Regions from separate parts of the Streptomyces sp. NPDC048295 genome, predicted to be linked through region 1. Evidence: predicted binding sites of a transcription regulator. Region 1 holds the regulator's gene; each other region holds the start of a gene.
The links. Region 1 encodes HrcA, which represses chaperone genes, less so after heat shock. Its sites were predicted from a motif close to TTNGCACTCNGNNNNNCNGAGTGCNAA; they were not measured.
Positions count from the first base shown of each region.

Region 2: a site for HrcA is predicted at 4,888-4,914, ahead of groL (chaperonin GroEL). Genes of this name have one in related genera too.
Region 3: a site for HrcA is predicted at 3,666-3,692, ahead of groES (co-chaperone GroES). Genes of this name have one in related genera too.

Region 1 covers NZ_JBEZLL010000008.1:99,955-106,890, forward strand. The annotation lists gene AB0D53_RS14300 (S41 family peptidase) at 1-464, opposite strand, end outside; gene AB0D53_RS14305 (hypothetical protein) at 545-1,033, opposite strand; gene AB0D53_RS14310 (16S rRNA (uracil(1498)-N(3))-methyltransferase) at 1,311-2,057, opposite strand; gene AB0D53_RS14315 (nitronate monooxygenase) at 2,054-3,127, opposite strand; gene dnaJ (molecular chaperone DnaJ) at 3,251-4,387, opposite strand; gene hrcA (heat-inducible transcriptional repressor HrcA) at 4,388-5,404, opposite strand; gene AB0D53_RS14330 (MBL fold metallo-hydrolase) at 5,603-6,325, shown strand; gene AB0D53_RS14335 (DUF3097 domain-containing protein) at 6,351-6,936, shown strand, end outside.
Region 2 covers NZ_JBEZLL010000017.1:168,704-175,639, reverse strand. The annotation lists gene AB0D53_RS24980 (GNAT family N-acetyltransferase) at 1-204, opposite strand, end outside; gene AB0D53_RS24975 (hypothetical protein) at 677-1,510, shown strand; gene AB0D53_RS24970 (hypothetical protein) at 1,633-2,874, shown strand; gene groL (chaperonin GroEL) at 3,104-4,726, opposite strand; gene AB0D53_RS24960 (cold-shock protein) at 5,079-5,285, opposite strand; gene AB0D53_RS24955 (MoaD/ThiS family protein) at 5,707-5,985, opposite strand; gene thrC (threonine synthase) at 6,016-6,936, opposite strand, start outside.
Region 3 covers NZ_JBEZLL010000003.1:351,772-358,707, reverse strand. The annotation lists gene AB0D53_RS06295 (hydroxyacid dehydrogenase) at 1-558, shown strand, start outside; gene AB0D53_RS06290 (ester cyclase) at 688-1,401, shown strand; gene groL (chaperonin GroEL) at 1,482-3,107, opposite strand; gene groES (co-chaperone GroES) at 3,206-3,514, opposite strand; gene AB0D53_RS06275 (DUF6234 family protein) at 3,831-4,307, shown strand; gene AB0D53_RS06270 (polysaccharide deacetylase family protein) at 4,513-5,520, opposite strand; gene AB0D53_RS06265 (class I SAM-dependent methyltransferase) at 5,636-6,928, shown strand.

The sequences.
Region 1 (6,936 bases):
CGGCCCATCGTGACCGAGAGCAGCAGGACCCGGCCGCCGGGCCCGTACGCGAGCGATCCGACCGGCCCGTACGGCAGGGTCCGTGCGGGTCCGCCGTCGACCGGGACGGCCCGGGCCCATGTGCGCCGGTGCGAGGCCTGACCCTGGGCGCTGATGACCAGCACCTCGCCGCCGGGCGTCCAGCCGTGGACGGCGGTCTGCCCGTCGCCCCAGTGGGTGAGCCGCTCCGAGGGGCCGCCGTCGGCCGGTGCGACGTGCACCTCGGGCACCCCGTCCCGGGTGGACGTCCAGGCGACCCGGGTTCCGTCGGGCGATATCCGCGGGCCGGTGACAGGCCGGTTGTCGGCACTGACGCGCCAGGCACGGCCGCCGTCCAGCGGCGCCAGCCAGACATCGTCCTCGGCGGTGAAGGCGATCGAATCGCCCTGGACATGGGGGTATCGGAGGTAGGCAGGCTGTGTCACACCGATCACCCTAGGCCGCGGCCATGCTCTGCGTAACCGGGTTGGCCGGAGTACGACGGGCCGCCGGGCGCCCGCCGGACTCACTTGCCCAGGGGCGCTTCGGTCACCGTCACGGTCACGGTGACCGTCGGCCGGAAGCCCGCACCGCCCGCGGCCGGCCGCGGGTTCACCACGGCGGTCGAGGGGGCGGCGTCGCAGTCGCCGAGGACATCCGCCCGGAAGACGGACCTCCCGCCCGCCCTCGCGGTCAGGTCGCCGCGCACACACCGCCCGTTGAGCTCCTGGGTGACCTTGCCGGTGAGCGTGATGGCCTCGCCGCTCCCGGTCTTGCCGGTGCAGTCGACGTCCGCGATCCGGCGCGCGGAGGCGGCGGGCGAGGCGGCCCCGATCCCGAACCCCTCCCCGTCGACTCCGGCGGTGCAGCTCAGCCACCGCACATCGACCCCGTTGCGCTCCAGTGCGCCGGTGCCGACCTGATCGGTGGTCACGGCGATGGACGCGGAGTTCAGCCCGCCCACGGGCTCACAGCCCACAGCACCCGCGACCGCCGCCACCACGAGTGCGGACACGGCCAGAAAGCGCCGTTCTCTTCCCCGGGCCCATGCCCTTGATGTCCCCATACGGGCACCTTCCCACCGTTCGCCCGTGAAGCGGTAGACGGCTTGCGGCCGGAACCGCGAGCGACTCCGGCGCACGCGACGGGGCGCACAGCGGGCGCACAGGTCCCGGGACCAGAGCCCGGGACCAGAGCCCGGGACCAGGACTCGGCACTCGGCACTCGGCACTCAGCGCTCGGCACTCGGCACTCGGCACTCAGCGCTCGGCGCTCGGCGCTCAGGACAGGGCTCACGACCAGCGGCCGGTGCGCCCCAGCAGCAGTGCTGTCGCCGCCGTGCCCGCCGTCGAGGTACGCAGGACGCTCGCCCCGAGCCGGCAGGTCCGGGCGCCCGCCGCGGCGAAGACCGTCAGCTCCTGGGGCGACACACCGCCCTCGGGACCCACGACGAGCACGATCTCGCCCCGGTCGGGGAGCCGGACGGCGGCCAGCGGCTCGCTGTCGTGCCCCCGGTCCTCGTGCAGCACGGCGGCGAAGTCCGCCGCGGCCAGCAGCGCCGCGACCTGCTTGGTCGTCATCGCGTCGGCGACCTCGGGGAAGCGCACCCGGCGGGACTGCTTCCCCGCCTCGCGGGCGGTGCTGCGCCATTTGGCGAGGGACTTGAGGCCGCGGTCGCCCTTCCACTGCGTGATGCAGCGTGCCGCCTGCCAGGGCACGATCGCGTCGACGCCGGTCTCCGTCATCGTCTCCACGGCGACCTCGCCCCGGTCGCCCTTGGGCAGCGCCTGGACGACGGTGATGCGGGGAGCGGGCCGGGGCTCCTCCCGGATCTCGTTCAGCTCGGTGACGACGAGCCGGTCCTTGCCCTCGGCGGCCAGGACGACGCCCTCCGTCCAGTGGCCGTGCCCGTCGGTGAGCACGACCTCCTCGCCGGCGCGCAGCCGCTTCACCGACACGGCGTGCCGGCCCTCGGGCCCCTCCAGGACGAACTCGGGCCCGCCGGGGACCTGTTCGACGACGAAGACCGGTGCGGTCACTGCGTACTCCCTGTGCTCACTGCCGTCCGTGCGGCGTCCAGTTCTTCGGCGAGCAGCCGGACCAGCCGGCCCGCGGGCAGCTCGCGTGCCATCCGGTGTCCCTGGCCCGCCCACAGCGCCATGCCCTGCGCGTCCCCGGCCTTCGCCGCGGCCTTGCGCAGCCCGGCGGTCAGATAGTGGACCTGCGGATAGGCGGCGGGGGCGTACGGTCCGTGCTCGCGCATGAACCGGTTGACCAGGCCCCGGGCCGGGCGGCCGGAGAACGCCCGGGTCAGCTCGGTCCGCACGAACAGCGGGTTGGTCAGCGCCTGCTTGTGCAGCGGGCTCGCCCCCGACTCGGGGCAGACGAGGAACGCCGTACCGAGCTGCGCCGCCTCCGCGCCCGCGGCGAGCACCGCGGCGATCTGGGAGCCGCGCATCAGCCCGCCCGCGGCGACGATCGGAATCTGTACGGTCTCGCGGACCTGGGACACCAGCGAGAGCAGCCCGATCCCGGTGCCGTCGGTCTGCGGGTCGTCGCGGTGGGTGGACTGGTGGCCGCCCGCCTCGATGCCCTGGACGCAGACCGCGTCGGCGCCCGCCCACTGGGCGGCCTGGGCCTCCTCGGGCGTGGTGACCGTCACGACGGTGTACGTGCCGACGCCGGCGAACGCGTCGAGGGTGTCGCGGGTCGGGCAGCCGAAGGTGAACGATACGGCCGGGACCGGGTCCTCCAGGAGGATGGCGAGTTTGGCGTCGTAGTTGTCGTCACCGTCGGAGTCCGTGTCGCCGAGCGGGGTCTCGTACCAGGCGGCCTCGCCCGCGAGCTGGTGCCGGTACACCTCCACGGCGCTCGGGTCGGCGAGTGCCGGCTGCGGCATGAAGAGATTGACGCCGAAGGGCTGACCGGTCAGCCCGCGCAGCTGTTTGATCTCGTTGTACATGCCGTCGGCCGTCTTGTACCCGGCGGCGAGGAAACCGAGCCCGCCCGCCTCGGAGACGGCTGCGGCGAGCTGCGGACCGGACGAGCCGCCCGCCATCGGGGCCTGCACGATCGGATACCGGCAGAGATCGGTCAACGCGGATGACATGACCGCATCGTGTCACGTCCGGCACGGCGCGGGGCGCGCGGGACGGGTCCGCTTTGTACTCAAACGCCGGACGGGCCCGTCGAGCGGGCCCGTCCGGCGTCCGGAACGGGTGCGGCAGACCGGTCAGCGGCCGTTGAAGGCGTCCTTCAGCCGGGAGAACAGTCCCTGCTGGCCGGGCTGGAACTGGCCGGTGGGCCGCTCCTCGCCGCGCATCTTCGCCAGGTCCCGCAGCAGTCGCTCCTGCTCCGGCTCCAGCTTCGTCGGGGTCATCACCTCGACGTGCACGATGAGATCGCCGCGCCCGCCGCCGCGCAGATGCGTGATGCCGCGTCCGTGCAGCGGGACCGACTGGCCGGACTGGGTGCCCGGCCGGATGTCGACCTCCTCCAGGCCGTCGAGCGTCTCCAGCGGCACCTTGGTGCCGAGCGCGCCCGCCGTCATGGGGATGGTGACCGTGCAGTGCAGGTCGTCGCCCCGGCGCTGGAACACCGCGTGCGAGAGCTCGTGGATCTCCACGTACAGATCGCCGGCCGGGCCACCGCCGGGACCGACCTCGCCCTCGCCGGCGAGCTGGATGCGGGTGCCGTTGTCGACACCGGCGGGGATCTTCACGGTGAGCGTGCGCCGCGACCGGATGCGGCCGTCACCGGCGCACTCCGGGCACGGGGTCGGCACGACCGTACCGAAGCCCTGGCACTGCGGGCAGGGCCGCGAGGTCATGACCTGGCCGAGGAAGGACCGGGTGACCTGGGAGACCTCGCCGCGGCCTCGGCACATGTCACAGGTCTGGGCGGAGGTGCCGGGGGCGGCGCCCTCGCCGCTGCACGTGGTGCAGACGACGGCCGTGTCGACCTGGATGTCCTTGGTGGTGCCGAACGCGGCCTCGGCCAGATCGATCTCCAGCCGGATCATGGCGTCCTGGCCGCGCCGGGTGCGCGAACGGGGTCCGCGCTGCGACGACGTACCGAAGAACGCGTCCATGATGTCGGAGAAGTTGCCGAAGCCGCCCTGTCCGAATCCGCCCGCGCCACCGCCGCCGGAGGCGGACAGCGGGTCGCCGCCGAGGTCGTAGACCTGCTTCTTCTGCGGGTCCGACAGCACCTCGTAGGCGGCGTTGATCTCCTTGAACCGCTCCTGGGTCTTCGGATCGGGGTTCACATCCGGGTGCAGCTCGCGGGCGAGCCGACGGAATGCCTTCTTGATCTCGTCCTGGGATGCGTCGCGGCGCACGCCGAGTACGGCGTAGTAGTCCGTGGCCACTTACGACTCCGCCAGGATCTGTCCGACGTAACGTGCCACTGCGCGTACCGCTCCCATCGTTCCGGGGTAGTCCATGCGGGTCGGTCCGACCACGCCGAGTTTGGCGACTGCCTCGTCGCCCGAACCGTAGCCGACCGCGACGACGGACGTGGAGTTGAGCCCCTCGTGGGCGTTCTCGTGCCCGATACGTACGGTCATGCCCGAGTCCTTGGCCTCGCCGAGCAGCTTCAGCAGCACGACCTGCTCCTCCAGTGCCTCCAGCACCGGCCGGATCATCACCGGGAAGTCGTGCCCGAAGCGGGTGAGGTTGGAGGTGCCGCCGATCATCAGCCGCTCCTCCGTCTCCTCGACGAGGGTTTCGAGCAGGGTGGAGAGCACGGTGGACACGGTTCCCCGGTCCTCGCTCTCGAAGGATTCCGGCAGGTCCTGCACCAGCTGCGGGACGTCCGCGAAACGGCGTCCGACGACCCGGCTGTTGAGCCGGGCCCGCAGATCGGCGAGAGAGGTCTCGCCGAACGGGGCGGGACAGTCGATCATGCGCTGTTCGACCCGGCCGGTGTCCGTGATCAGTACGAGCATCAGCCGGGCGGCCGCCAGGGACAGCAGCTCCACGTGCCGCACCGTCGACCGGGTCAGCGAGGGGTACTGCACGATGGCGACCTGCCGGGTCAGCTGCGCGAGCAGCCGTACGGTGCGGCCCACGACGTCGTCGAGGTCGACCGCGCCGTCGAGGAAATTGTGAATGGCACGGCGCTCCGGCGACGAGAGGGGCTTGACCCCCGCGAGCCTGTCGACGAAGAGCCGGTAGCCCTTGTCCGTCGGGATGCGTCCGGCACTGGTGTGGGGCTGGGCGATGAAGCCCTCGTCCTCCAGCACCGCCATGTCGTTGCGCACGGTCGCCGGGGAGACTCCCAGCTTGTGCCGCTCGGTGAGCGCCTTGGAGCCGACGGGCTCCTCCGTGCCGACATAGTCCTGGACGATGGCGCGGAGCACTTCGAGTCTGCGTTCGCTGAGCATCGCGCACACCTCCAGCTGTGTTCCTCGGTGGTTCTCGGGACGTTCCTGTTTCTCTGCCCAGGAATCCGCTTGGCACTCTGTCAACGCGAGTGCCAGCAATCCCCCGGCCAGTGTACGGCGGCCGAGTGGGGACCTAGCAAGGGCGACCGGCCACGCTACCGCGAGACCGTGCAGGTCGTTTGCCGATAGCGTCCCGGTATGGATGCCTCTTGGGAAGAGTTCGGGTGGGAGCGACTCGGTCACGGAGTGGGCCGGCGGCGCCTTCCCGGATGGGACGCGACGGTCGCACTGGTGGCCGGGACGGACGGCGTGCTGCTCTACGACACCGGATCGTCGCTCCGCGAGGGGGCCGAGGTACGGACCCAGGCTCAGGCTCTGCTGGGCCGGAGGGTGACGCATATCGCACTCAGCCACCCCCATTTCGACCATGTCCTGGGCACCGCCGCGTTCTCCGGCGCCGAGGTGTACGGGGCGGTCGGCCTGGCCGAGCTGCTGGAGCGGGAGGCGGCGGAGCTGCACACCTCGGCGGTGCGCCACGGGGTGTCCGAGCACGACGCGGCGGAGGCCGTGGACGCACTGGTGGCGCCGCACCACCAGGTGTGCGGCGAGTGGACGCTCGACCTGGGCGGCGGGCGCGAGGTGGTGCTGGCCGACGTGGGCCCCGCGCACAGCGGCCACGACCTGGTGGCGGTGGTCCCCGGATCTCCCGCGATCGTGCTCTGCGGAGACCTGGTCGAGGAGTCCGGCGAACCGCAGGCGGGCCGGGACGCGTTCCCCGCCCGCTGGCCGGCCGCGCTGGACCGGGTGCTGGCGCTGGGCGGCGAGGACGCGGTGTACGTACCGGGGCACGGGGCGGTGGTGGACGCGGCGTTCGTACGGGACCAGCGCGAACAACTGGCCGTACGCTTCGGCGTGTCGTGACGCGTTGTCGTCCTATCGTCGTCCGATGCGCAGCTACCAGCCGGACCTGACCCCGCCGTGGAAGAAGTCCGCCCCCGTTCCCGAGGTCCCCGCCGAGACCGATCTGGTCGTGGAGGAGGTCTCCACCGGATTCTGCGGCGCGGTGATCCGCTGCGAGAAGACGGCCCAGGGGCCGACGGTGACCCTGGAGGACCGCTTCGGCAAGCACCGGGTCTTCCCGATGGAGCCGCGCGGCTTCCTGCTGGAGGGGCGGGTGGTCACCCTCGTCCGCCCCTCGGCCGCCGCTCCGGTGCGCCCCGCCCGCACGGCCTCGGGTTCGATCGCGGTCCCCGGGGCGCGTGCCCGGGTGGCGCGGGCGGGCCGGATCTATGTGGAGGGCCGGCACGACGCGGAGCTGGTCGAGCGGGTCTGGGGCGACGACCTGCGGATCGAGGGCGTGGTCGTCGAGTACCTGGAGGGCATCGACGACCTCCCGGCCATCGTGCGCGAGTTCTCCCCCGGCCCGGACGCCAGGCTGGGCGTGCTGGTCGACCACCTGGTCCCCGGCTCCAAGGAGTCCCGGATCGCCGACCGGGTGTCGGACGCGGACGTGCTGGTGGTCGGCCACCCCT
Region 2 (6,936 bases), on a different contig from region 1:
GATCCGGGCAGCCGACTTCTCGCTCGGCGCGGTGACGACGGCCGATCCGCCCAGGAGCACGATGCCCACCCACCCGGGTGGACAGAGCCCCGAATCGGGAGAGGCCACGACGCAGACCTCGCCCGCCGCCCCGAACGACACCGGCGCGGACGCCAGTTCCTGCCACAGGCCTTGGGCCCTGACCAGCAACGAATCGTTGGACATGACCCGATCCTGCCAGGGGCACGGACGCGCACGCACTCGGAATCAATGCGGGCGGCCCGGCACCGAAGTCGATCCGCCCCGCCGGCAGCGGCGCACCGGGAGCGCGCTCGGCGCATTGGGATTGAGGCGCGCGCCCCCTCTCACCAGGGATGTTCCACCCGGGGCTCAAGCCGCGAAGTCCGAGCGCTCTTTCCGAGGAAGGGGAGGTGGGCCACTTCCCACCCGCCCACCCCGAGCCGCGAGTTGACGTTTCGTGACCGACTTGCCACCGACGGTGGCGACGCTCTAGCGTGCCGAATACGGAGCGACGCTCCACGACGCAGAACGGCCCCTGCCGGTGCTGGAACACCAAGAACAGGGGCCTGACCACTTCGATCGTTTACCAAGGAGCGATCTGATGGCTGCCAGCCAGTTTAGTGCCGCCCCGTGCACGCCGCACGTACCCCCGCCCACACCGCCGACCCCGCACCCGATGGCGAATCCGGGGTACGGCAAGCGGTCCGCTCCCTCGCAACTCCCCCGCGACAACCGGGATTTCGCGCACCTTCCGGCTCGCGAGGCGTCCATCGCCGCGTACATCGACCGGCTGCCCGAAGGCTCCGACATCTCCGTGAAGACGCTCGCCAAGCACCTCCCGTACGGGCAGTGCGCGCTGCGCACCGCCCTCAACCGCCTTCAGGACGCCGGGCATCTGCGGCGCGGCAGCGAGTGTGTCGCCAACGACGAGGTGCTGCTCTGGGTGACCCGGACGTTCTTCTCCCGGACCGCGCGGGACGACGAGTGGTGGGCGGCGTTCACCCGGGGCGACGTACCGGCCGAACAACCCCGACGCCCCACCCGTTCCCGCGCGTTCGCACTGCTCGCCGCACTGGGCCGGACCGCGCCCGCGCTCACGCTGTCGGCGGCCGACTGCACGGCGCTGGAACCGCAGGTCGGCGAGTGGTTCGAGCGCGGGGCCACCGAGGCGGAGCTGCTGCACGCCCTCACCGACGGGCTCCCCGCTCCCATCCATCACGCACCCGCCCTCGTCCGCAGGCGGCTCGCCGACAAGATGCCGCCCGAACGGGTCGCTCCGGCACCACGGCGCACCGTGTTGCGTACGCTCGAATGCAGCGAATGCCGCTCGCCGGGCAGCGCGGAGGCCCTGATCGGCGGCCGGTGCAGGCCGTGCCGGGGCGAAGCGGTCGCCACACCCTCCGGGCCCGACGGAGCCGTACCGTCGAACGGCGTACGCGAGCGGATGAACGACGTACGGGCCGGGCTGGCGCGACGATCCGTCACACCACGCCGCACCGGGTGCCCGTGAGGCCGGTGTCCGAAAGCGGCTCCCACCTGGGGGTGGTTTGATCCACTTCCCACGCCTGGGCGCTACGTTGCGTGCTCTTCTTGGCGCGCATTGTAATCAAACGGCTCAAAGGGGAACGAACCATGTCCGAACCGTCCCACGAGCAGATCGTTTCCGGGCTCCGCGACCGGCCTCCCATCGCCCTGGCGCCCGGTCCCCGTCTGGACGCCGAACGGCCCGGATCACTCCCGCTGCCGCCCAGCACCGTGTGGGACCTGCCCGGCGGCACCGCCTGGGTCTACTACGGCGAGGGGAACACCGGTCTCGTGCGGCCGGTCATCCTCGCCGACGGCTTCGGCTCGGGACCGAGCGAGCTGGAATTCTCCTGGCAGATCATGGAGTTCGGCGACTACGCGCTCATCAGCGAGCTGCGCCGCCGTGGCCACGACGTCGTCCTTCTCGGCTTCCATGAGCGCAGTGCGTCGATTCTGGACAACTCCCGGACCGCGCGGGAAGCGATCATGCGGGCGATCGCGGAGCAGGAGAGCGACACACCGCTGGCCGTCGGCGGGTTCAGCATGGGCGGGCTCGTCGTCCGGCATGCGCTGGCCCGGATGGAGACCGACCGCATCGACCATCGAACGGCGCTGTACTTCTCGTACGACAGCCCGCACCGGGGCGCCTGGATCCCGGTCGGGCTCCAGGCGTTCGCGCACTACATCAAGGATCTCGACAGCCGGTTCTCGGACCAGATCAACAGCCCGGCCGCCCGCCAGCTGCTGTGGCGGCACATCGCGAAGTGGGACGACGCGCCGGACCAGAGCGACGAACGCGCCGCTTTCCTGTCCGAGATGGCGGCCGTCGGCGAGTGGCCGCAGCGGCCCCGCCGGATCGGCGTCGCCAACGGCGTGGCCGACGGCACCGGCACCGATGTGCGGGCGGGCGAACTGGCCCTGGAGGGCAAGGGCCTGTCGATCCTGGGGACCAAGCTCTACACCCAGGTACCGGGCCGCGACGAACTCTCCGCGACGCTGCGGGTGGTGACGCTGAAGACCAACGAGGTCCGTACGAACGGGCTCCCGTCGATCGACGGCGCACCCGGCGGCTCGCTGGAGGGCTTCGGCATCCTCGCCGACGCCTTCAACTCCCTGAACCCGTTCCTCGGCTTCAAGGCCGACGTACGCATCCGGTCGCACTGCTTCGTGCCGGCGGTCAGCGCGGTCGACATCCGCGATCCGGACACGGACGAGGAGCTGTACGCGGACATCTCCTCGCTCCCGGCGGAGGACAGCGGGCTCGACGAGTTCAAGCTCGCTTCCCGCAACGAGGGACACACCCTTGTCACGGAGGAACTCTGCACCTGGCTGCTCGACCGCCTGCCGTAGGCGTGCCGCCCGGCTCCCCGCCCCCTCGTACCGGGGAGCCCCGAAGCGACAGCCGTCCCGCACCACCGCAGCCGTAACCGCAGCCTCGGGCACGACGGCCGGCTGCTGGACGGGCCCTCGGAGCGCTTCCCGGAGAGGGTGTCCGCACAGCAGGACGTCGGCCCCCTGGACCAGCTGGTCCAGGGGGCCGACGCGGCAAAGCTGTACAGGAACTGCCGATCCGTCAGGATCAGAAGTCCATGTCACCGCCCGGCATGCCGCCCGGAGCGGCCGCGGCGGCCTTCTCCGGCTTGTCGGCGATGACGGCCTCGGTGGTGAGGAAGAGCGCGGCGATGGACGCGGCGTTCTGCAGGGCGGAGCGCGTGACCTTCGCCGGGTCGAGGATGCCCTCGGCGATCATGTCGACGTACTCGCCGGTCGCGGCGTTCAGACCGTGGCCGACGGCCAGGTTGCGCACCTTCTCGACGACGACGCCGCCCTCGAGACCACCGTTGACGGCGATCTGCTTGAGCGGGGCCTCCAGCGCCAGCTTGACGGCGTTGGCGCCGGTCGCCTCGTCACCCGAGAGCTCCAGCTTCTCGAAGACGGCCGAGGCCTGGAGCAGAGCCACGCCACCACCGGCGACGATGCCCTCCTCGACGGCGGCCTTGGCGTTGCGCACCGCGTCCTCGATGCGGTGCTTGCGCTCCTTGAGCTCGACCTCGGTCGCGGCACCGGCCTTGATGACGGCCACGCCGCCGGCCAGCTTCGCGAGGCGCTCCTGGAGCTTCTCGCGGTCGTAGTCCGAGTCGGAGTTCTCGATCTCGGCGCGGATCTGGTTGACGCGGCCCTGGACCTGGTCGCTGTCACCGGCACCGTCGACGATCGTCGTCTCGTCCTTGGTGATGACGACCTTGCGGGCGCGGCCGAGCAGGTCGAGACCGGCGTTCTCCAGCTTGAGGCCGACCTCCTCGGAGATGACGGTGCCACCGGTGAGGATGGCGATGTCGCCGAGCATGGCCTTGCGGCGGTCACCGAAGCCCGGGGCCTTGACGGCGACGGACTTGAAGGTGCCACGGATCTTGTTGACGACCAGGGTCGACAGGGCCTCGCCCTCGACGTCCTCGGCGATGATCAGCAGCGGCTTGCCGGACTGCATGACCTTCTCCAGCAGCGGAAGGAGGTCCTTCACGTTGCTGACCTTGGAGTTGACGATCAGGATGTACGGGTCGTCGAGGGACGACTCCATGCGCTCCATGTCGGTGGCGAAGTACGCCGAGATGTAGCCCTTGTCGAAGCGCATACCCTCGGTGAGCTCCAGCTCCAGACCGAAGGTCTGGGACTCCTCGACGGTGATGACGCCTTCCTTGCCGACCTTGTCCATGGCCTCGGCGATGAGCTCGCCGATCTGGGTGTCGGCGGCGGAGATGGAGGCCGTCGAAGCGATCTGCTCCTTGGTCTCCACGTCCTTGGCCTGCTCCAGGAGGGCGGCGGAGACGGCCTCGACGGCCTTCTCGATGCCCCGCTTGAGAGCCATCGGGTTGGCACCCGCGGCGACGTTGCGCAGGCCCTCGCGGACGAGAGCCTGGGCGAGAACGGTGGCGGTGGTCGTACCGTCGCCGGCGACGTCGTCCGTCTTCTTGGCGACCTCCTTGACCAGCTCCGCACCGATCTTCTCGTACGGGTCCTCCAGCTCGATCTCCTTGGCGATGGAAACACCATCGTTGGTGATCGTGGGGGCGCCCCACTTCTTCTCAAGGACGACGTTGCGACCCTTGGGGCCAAGGGTGACCTTGACGGCGTCGGCGAGCTGGTTCATGCCGCGCTCGAGACCGCGCCGGGCCTCCTCGTCGAACGCGATGATCTTGGCCATGTGAAGTGGTCCTCCCGGACAGGGGTGGATTTCTCCGGACCGAGTGGCGCCCGCGACGGACGGCCTGCGTGACCGGTGGTTCCTTGCCCCACCGACCTGCGGGCCTCACCGGCCCGGTCCAAGTTCTGTCACTCTCACCTGGAGAGTGCTAACGCCAATGATTAGCACTCGACCCCCGAGAGTGCAAGCGTCCCCCTCGCGATGTGGACACCGCGCCGGGGCGCGCGGGAGCGCGGGCGGGGCACGCGCGAGACGCACTGAGGGCCCGTACCCCCGGGGTACGGGCCCTCAGTGCGTGAGTGCAGTGCGTGAGTGCAATGCGTGAGTGGTGTGGTTGGCCGACCGCTCGAACTCAGCCGACGGCGAGCTTGACCATGTCTGCCTGCGGCCCCTTCTGGCCCTGCGAGATCTCGAATTCAACTCGCTGACCCTCTTCGAGGGTGCGGTACCCGTCCATCTGGATCGCGCTGTAGTGGACGAAAACATCCGCACCACCGTCGACCGCGATGAAGCCGTACCCCTTCTCCGCGTTGAACCACTTGACGGTGCCCTGAGCCATGCCTAACTCCCCTATTACTGGCCCTTGCGCAGGACCGCACTTCGCGGACCCGGGTCAGAACTCACCCTCCGACAGGAGAGGGTGTGTGCGCCGGAACGCGTCGACCGCGGCTGAATGTATCTGCCCAACTGCCCTCTGCAACAGGTCAATCGGACGAGAATTCTCGGCAGAACCGAACGCCCGGATATGAGGAATTCATATGAATCCTGGGCAAGTCGGGCCGGGCAAAGGCGACTTATGCCTCAAGCGGATCGCGCACTTTGGCTGCATCTTGTCGTGGCCGGGCGCATTCTCGTATGCGGGCGGCACGGGCAGCTGGGGGGACTTCCCACACTCTACCCCGCTCAACCATGCAGAATTGCCCCCTCCGCGATTGAAGCGGAGGGGGCAATTCGATAACGCGGTGCGGTCGGACGGGGCGTCAGCAGCCGCCGGCCACGGCCGGGATGATCGAGATGCCGGCGCCGTCCGGCGTGGCCGTCTCCAGACCGCCCTCGAAGCGCACGTCGTCGTCGTTGACGTACACGTTCACGAAGCGGCGCAGCTTGCCCTGGTCGTCCAGGACGCGGGCGGCGATGCCCGGGTGGTTCTGCTCCAGGGACTCGATGACCTGGGAGAGGGTCGAGCCCTCGGCCGGGACCTCGGCCTGGCCGCCCGTGTAGGTGCGGAGGATGGTGGGGATGCGGACCTTGACGCTCATGGTGGGTGCCCTTCCTGAAGTCTCGGGTGATCAGCTGGTGGCGAGGCCGGCGGCGCGGAACGCGTCCAGGCTCGGACGGATCGTCGCGGTCGCCTGAGAGGTGTCGGCCACCGCGTCGAGGGTCTTGAGGCCGTCACCCGTGTTGAGTACGACGGTGGTCAGCGACGGGTCGATCAGACCGGCCTCGATGAGCTTCTTCGTCACGCCGACCGTCACACCGCCCGCCGTCTCGGCGAAGATGCCCTCGGTGCGCGCCAGCAGCTTGATCGCGTCGACGACCTGCTCGTCGTTCACGTCCTCCACGGCGCCGCCGGTGCGGCGGGCGATGTCCAGGACGTACGGGCCGTCGGCCGGGTTGCCGATGGCGAGGGACTTGGCGATCGTGTTCGGCTTCTGCGGCCGGACGACGTCGTGCCCGCCCTTGTAGGCGACCGAGACCGGCGAGCAGCCCTCGGCCTGGGCGCCGAAGAGCTTGTACGGCTTGTCCTCGACGAGGCCGAGCTTGATCAGCTCCTGGAGGCCCTTGTCGATCTTGGTGAACTGCGAGCCGGAGGCGATCGGGATGACCAGCTGGTCCGGGAGCCGCCAGCCGAGCTGCTCGCAGATCTCGTACGCAAGGGTCTTGGAGCCCTCGCCGTAGTACGGGCGCAGGTTGACGTTGACGAAGCCCCAGCCCTCGCCGAGCGGGTCGCCGATGAGCTCGGAGCAGAAGCGGTTGACGTCGTCGTAGTTGCCCTCGATGCCGACCAGCTCACCGCCGTACACCGCGGCCATGACGACCTTGCCCTGCTCCAGGTCGTGCGGGATGAACACGCAGGAGCGGAAACCGGCGCGGGCTGCGGCGGCGCCCACGGCGCCGGCGAGGTTGCCGGTGGAGGAGCAGGAGAGGGTGGTGAAGCCGAAGGCGCGGGCGGCCTCGATGGCCTGGGCGACGACGCGGTCCTTGAAGGA
Region 3 (6,936 bases), on a different contig from region 1:
GCGGGCAACTACCGCCGTACGGTCGGCATCGTCGGTGCCTCCCGCATCGGCCGGCGCGTGATCGAGCTGCTGCGCCCCTTCGACCTGGACGTACTGCTGTACGACCCGTACGTGGACGGCCCGGAGGCCGCGCGGCTCGGAGTGCGGCTCACCTCGCTCGACGAGCTGTGCGCGAGCAGCTCCGTCGTCTCGGTGCACGCGCCCCAGCTCCCGGAGACGCACCATCTGATCGGTGCGGCGCAACTGTCCGCCATGGCGACCGGGACGACGCTGATCAACACGGCGCGGGGTTCGCTGGTCGACGAGGAGGCGCTGCTGGCCGAGCTGACGACCGGCCGCCTGCAAGCGGTGCTGGATGTGACGGACCCCGAACTCCCGCCCGCGCAATCGCCGTTGTACACCCTGCCCAATGTGCTGCTCACCCCGCATGTCGCGGGTTCGCTGGGCGATGAGCTGCACCGGATGGCCGACCAGGCGCTGGACGAGCTGGAGCGCTTCGCGGCCGGCCTGCCCTTCGCGGACCCCGTGCACTCCGGGAGCCTGAGCCACTCCGCCTGAGCCACTCCGCCCGAGCCGTTCCGTCCGAGCCTTCGGACCACTGCGGGCCCGGTCGTCCCGAGCCGTCGGAAAGCCCCTGCCTCACTAGACTGGAGGCATCCCATCCGGAACGTGCGACCGGGAGATGCCATGAGATTCGTACAAGTTATCGACTGCAAGACGGAGCGGTTCGAGGACATGGACCGTCTCATGGACCGCTGGGCCGAGCAGAACCGGGGCACCCGGGCCGCCACGCACAGCCTGGTCGGCAAGGACCGCTCCGACGGGTCCCACTACGTGGAGATCATCGAATTCCCGTCGTACGAGGACGCGATGGCGAATTCCGGGCTGCCCGAGACCGAGCGGATCTTCCGGGAGATGGTGGCGCTCTGCGACGGCATGCCCTCCTTCACCGACCTCGACGTGGTCCGCGACGAGCAGCTGAACCAGGCGCAGGCCCGCCGCTTCTTCCACGAGATCGCCGTCGGCGGTCATCTCGACGCCATCGACGAGGTGTTCGCGGCCGACTACACCGACCACGGCATCGCGAGGCCGGAACGGACCATGGTCGGTTCCGGCCGGCTGCGCGCCGACGTCGCCCGCTGGCGGGCCGCCTTCGACTTCACCTTCGAGCTGGACCGGCAGATCTGCGGGGGTGACGACGTCGTGACGCTGTGGACCTGGACCGGCACCCACAAGGGCGCGTTCATGGGCATCGCCCCCACGGGCAGGCAGTGCGTCATGACCGGCACCACGATCTTCCGGTTCGAGGACGGCAGGATCAAGGAAGGCTGGTGGCACGAGGACCTCATGGGCCTGATGCGCGAGCTGGGCGCCCTCGACGGGACCGCGGCGCGCGCCTGAACGCCCGAAGGCCCCCTGTCCCTCCGCCGAGCGGTGGGACAGGGGGCCTTCTGCGGCTGTGCGCCCTGAACGGCTACGCGTCAGTGCGAGTGGCCGTGACCGCCGTGGGCGGCCTCGGCCTCCTCCTCGGCCGGCTTCTCGACGACCAGGGTCTCGGTCGTGAGCAGCAGCGACGCGATGGACGCGGCGTTCTCCAGCGCGGAGCGGGTGACCTTGACCGGGTCGATGACGCCGGCCTTCACCAGGTCGCCGTACTCGCCGGTCGCGGCGTTGAAGCCCTGGCCCTTGTCGAGCTCGGAGACCTTCGAGGTGATGACGTAGCCCTCGAGGCCGGCGTTCTCGGCGATCCAGCGCAGCGGCTCGACGGCGGCGCGGCGCACGACCGCGACACCGGTGGCCTCGTCGCCGGTCTTGTCGAGGTTGCCCTCCAGGACCTTGACGGCGTGGACCAGAGCGGAGCCACCACCGGAGACGATGCCCTCCTCGACCGCGGCGCGGGTCGCGGAGATGGCGTCCTCCAGACGGTGCTTCTTCTCCTTGAGCTCCACCTCGGTGGCGGCACCGACACGGATCACGCACACGCCGCCGGCCAGCTTCGCGAGGCGCTCCTGGAGCTTCTCGCGGTCCCAGTCGGAGTCGGTGGCGTCGATCTCGGCCTTGATCTGGTTGACCCGGCCCTTGACGTCGCCGGGCTCGCCGCCGCCGTCCACGATCGTCGTGTCGTCCTTGGAGACGGTGACGCGGCGGGCGGTGCCCAGCACGTCCAGACCGGCCTGGTCGAGCTTGAGGCCGACCTCCTCGGCGATGACGGTCGCACCGGTGAGGGTGGCGATGTCGCCGAGCATGGCCTTGCGGCGGTCACCGAAGCCCGGGGCCTTCACCGCGACGGCGTTGAAGGTGCCACGGATCTTGTTGACGACGAGGGTCGACAGCGCCTCGCCCTCGACGTCCTCGGCGATGATCAGCAGCGGCTTGGAGCCACCGGCCTGGATGACCTTCTCCAGCAGCGGGAGCAGCTCCTGGATCGAGCCGATCTTGCCCTGGTGGATCAGGATGTACGGGTCGTCGAGGACGGCCTCCATACGCTCCTGGTCGGTCACCATGTACGGGGACAGGTAGCCCTTGTCGAAGGCCATGCCCTCGGTGAAGTCGAGGTCCAGACCGAAGGTGTTGGACTCCTCGACGGTGATGACACCGTCCTTGCCGACCTTGTCCATCGCGTCCGCGATGAGCTCGCCGACCTGCGGGTCCTGCGCGGAGAGCGCGGCCACGGCGGCGATGTCGGTCTTGTCGTCGATCGGCCGGGCGGTCGCGAGGAGCTCCTCGGACACGGCCTTGACCGCGGCGTCGATGCCCTTCTTCAGGGCGGCCGGGGAGGCACCGGCGGCGACGTTGCGCAGGCCCTCGCGGACGAGCGCCTGGGCGAGCACGGTGGCGGTGGTCGTACCGTCACCCGCGACGTCGTTGGTCTTGGTCGCCACCTCCTTCACCAGCTGGGCACCGAGGTTCTCGTACGGGTCGTCGAGCTCGACCTCGCGCGCGATGGTGACACCGTCGTTGGTGATGGTGGGAGCGCCGAACTTCTTGTCGATGACGACGTTGCGGCCCTTGGGGCCGATCGTCACCTTGACCGTGTCGGCAAGCTTGTTGACGCCGCGCTCAAGGGCGCGACGGGCGTCCTCGTCGAACTTCAGGATCTTCGCCATGGGAGCTGAGCTTTCCTCTCGAACGAACTGCGCCCCCGACCACCCGGCTGGTTATTCGCGGGGGCCAGGGGCGCAGAACAGAAGCAAACGTGGGTGAATTACTTCTCGATGATCGCGAGCACGTCGCGAGCCGAGAGGACGAGGTACTCCTCGCCGTTGTACTTCACCTCGGTGCCGCCGTACTTGCTGTACAGCACGACGTCGCCGGTCTTGACGTCGAGCGGAAGGCGCTCGCCGTTCTCGAAGCGGCCCGGGCCCACGGCCAGGACGACGCCCTCCTGGGGCTTCTCCTTGGCGGTGTCCGGAATGACCAGGCCGGAGGCCGTGGTCTGCTCGGCGTCGAGCGGCTGGACCACAATGCGGTCCTCGAGCGGCTTGATCGCAACCTTGGAGCTGGCGGTCGACACGATCCGGTCTCCCCCTTCGGAGATCTCACGGGGTAACAGTCTTGGGGTGGCGACCAGGTCGATCCGTCGTCGCGGGTGCCGGACCTGCCAGTCGCGCAGTACTGCTGGCACTCTCCAGTGGTGAGTGCCAGCACCGAGACTATGACCGCGATTAGCACTCGGTCAAGCGGAGTGCCAATTCGAGCGATCGTGGCGTCGCCGGCGGGCGGCTCCGACGGCCCTGGAGGCGACGACCGGGGCACGGTCCGGACAACAGTCCGGACAACATGAGGACAACGTACGGACGGACCGGTCCGTTCCGTACGACCGTGTGGACATGACCCGCCCTTCCCCCTCCCCACGGCCGGACCAGCGGTCCGGGCCGCGGCCGTACGCGTCGCGCGCCGTGAACGGCTGCCTCGATGTGGTGCTCGGACTGCTGATGGTCCTTCTGGAGGCACTGATCTGTGCGGTCGCCGCCCTCCAACTGGCCCTTTCGCGCACGGAACCCGGCGGCACGAAGGCGGCAGGCCCACCGCCGATGGACTGGACACCCGTCCTCGTCTTCGGCGCGATCGCCGCGGTGACCTGTCTGTTCGGCGTCGTGCTGATCCGCAGCAACTGGCCCTGGGCGGGAGTGATCCAGCTGCTGGCGGCGCTGGTGCTGTGCATGGTGACGGTGCAGGCCGGGCACGGGGACTACCGCCGCTCGCACCCGGCGCCCGCGCCCGCCCCCTCGGACGATCCGGGCCGGACCGGCCACCAGTGCCTCAGCGGCGGCGACAGCCGCGAGTGCCGGGACTCCGGCGGCTGACGGCAGGAGATCACGACCGTCGACCCCGGCTCGCCGTGATCGCCGCGGGCCGACGGACCCGCCGCAGGCGTGGGCGACGGATGGTGCACCCGCTGTGCGGCCTTGCGGCCCAGCCGTTCGATCGGGTCCACCGACTGGGCGCAGCCGGTGGCGGCCACCAGCGCACCGGCCACCAGCAGTCCGGCCAGCAGCCGGTGCGCGCCCCTCATACGTAGTCCTCCAGGCGGGCCACGGCGTAGCCCCGGTCCGTGACGGTCTTCATGACCGCCCGGACCAGGTCGGCCATGCTGCCGCCCCATTCCGCGCGGCCCCGGAAGTGCGTGAGGATGATGTCGCCGGGGTGCAGGTCCTGGTCCCCCTCGCGCCACTCCATGTGGTCCGGGAACGCCTCGGCGTTCCAGAGGGGCACGGCCTTGATCCCGCAGGACTTCGCGATGCGGAGCGTGTCCCCGTTGTAGTTGCCGTACGGCGGGCGGAAGAGCCTGGGCCGCTTCCCGAACTGCTTCTCGATGATCTCCTGCTGGCCGCAGATCTCGCGCTTCTGCCCGGCGTACGAGAGGCCGGGCAGATAGGGGTGGTTGAGCGTGTGGTTGTTGAGGGTGACGCCCAGCCGCTGCGCCTCGCCGAAGTACCCGTAGTTGTCGCTCACCTCGTAGTCGCTGAGGAACGCGCTGTACGGGATGTCCAGTTCGTCCATCATCTGCAAGAGCTCGGGGTCCTTCTCGGAGCCGTCGTCCATCGTCAGGAAGACGACGCGGTCCTTGGTCGGGACGGTGGTGAAGACCGGCGGCAGCGAGTCGTCGCCACCCTTCACCTCGAAGCCCTCGCGGGTGGTGATGCGCGGCTTCACGGCGGGCGGCCGCGGGGCGATCAGCGGCGGCTTCCCCAGCCCCCACTTCTTGGCGAGTGCCGCCCGCACGGCCGGGCTGAACTTCGCGTTCTCATGGGCGCCGGGCGCGCGGTCCTGGCCGGCGAGCCGGCCGGGGCCGCCCGGATGCCCGGCGGCGGGGTCCGGGGCGGGGTCCCCGCCCGGGTGCCCGGCGGCCGGCCGGTCCCGGTGCTCGGTGTCGCCCGGCTGCCCGCCGGACCCGGAGGCGCAGCCGGAGCCGGCCGCGGCGACCAGGAGCGCGACCAGGACGGCGCAGGCGGGCCGGCGCCCGCCGGGGCGCCGCCTCCGCCCGGAATCGGGCGTGGCCGATCCGCTCCGTTTCATGGTCATTTTTTCCTTTTGTCGCACAAGTTGCATGGCGTCGCATCCTGCCAGTACGTGACCGGCCCGCCGGCCCGACACCGCCGCCGGGCCCGCCGGTCTACCCGGCTGGCTCACAATGGGGCGGGTGAACGCTTTCGCCCCGAACGACCCGTCCGCCGACGACCGGTCCGACGCCCCCGCCCCTTCCCCGGGCTCCCGGCCCGGATCGAGCGGGGGAGACCCCCTCGCCGCCTTCCTGGCCCTGCGCACTCCCGAAGGCACCGCGCTCCTGGACGAGCTGCGGTCGTACGACCCCGCCCAGGAACTCGCCACCGCCACCCGGCTGCGCCGCACCCACCCGGCCGCCCTGGTGTCGGCGGCGCTGGGGCAGGCGCGGCTGCGGCAGCGGGCGGTGGCGAAGTTCGGCGCCGAGGACGCGTACCGGATGTTCTTCACGCCCAACGGCGTCGAGCAGGCGACCCGTACGTCGGTGGCCGCCCATCGCGCGCGGCGGTTCGCCGGGACGGGTGCGGTGCGCTCGGTCGCCGACCTCTGCTGCGGGATCGGCGGCGACGCGATCGCGCTCGCGCGGGCGGGCATCTCGGTGCTCGCCGTGGACCGCGACCCGCTGACGGCCGAGGTCGCCCGCGCCAACGCCGCCGCGCTCGGGCTGGACGGGCTGATCGAGGTGCGGTGCGCCGATGTCGCCGAGATCGACACCACGCCGTACGACGCGGTCTTCGTCGACCCGGCCCGGCGCGGCGGCAGGGGCAGGATCTTCGACCCCGAGGCGTACTCGCCGCCGCTCTCCTGGGCGACCGCCGCCGCGCTCGCGGCCCCCCGCGCCGCGCTGAAGATCGCTCCGGGCATCCCGCACGAGGCGATCCCGGCGCAGGCGGAGGCCGAATGGATCTCGGACGGCGGGGACGTGAAGGAGGCGGTGCTCTGGTTCGGCGAGGGCTTCGCGGCCGGTTCGTACCGCGCCACCGTGCTCCCCGCCGGGGCCACGCTGTGGTCCGGGGCCCCGCTGCCCGCCCCGCCCGTCGGTCCGGTCGGCAGCTATCTGTACGAGCCGGACGGCGCCGTCATCCGCGCCCATCTGGTCGCCGACGTCGTCGCGCGGTGCGAGGGCCGGCTGATCGACGAGACCATCGCGTACATCACGAGCGACCGGCCGTACGAGTCCCCGTACACCTCCGGGTACCGGATCACCGACGAGCTGCCCTTCAACATGAAGAAGCTGAAGGCGCTGCTGCGGGAGCGGAAGGTGGGCGTACTGACCGTCAAGAAGCGCGGCTCGGCGGTCGAACCGGAGGAGCTGCGACGCCGGATGAAGCTCCAGGGGCCGAACTCCGCGACGGTCTTCCTGACCCGGGTGGCCGGAGCGCCGACGATGCTGATCGGCCACCCGCTGACCGGCCCGGCCTGAGGCGCCGG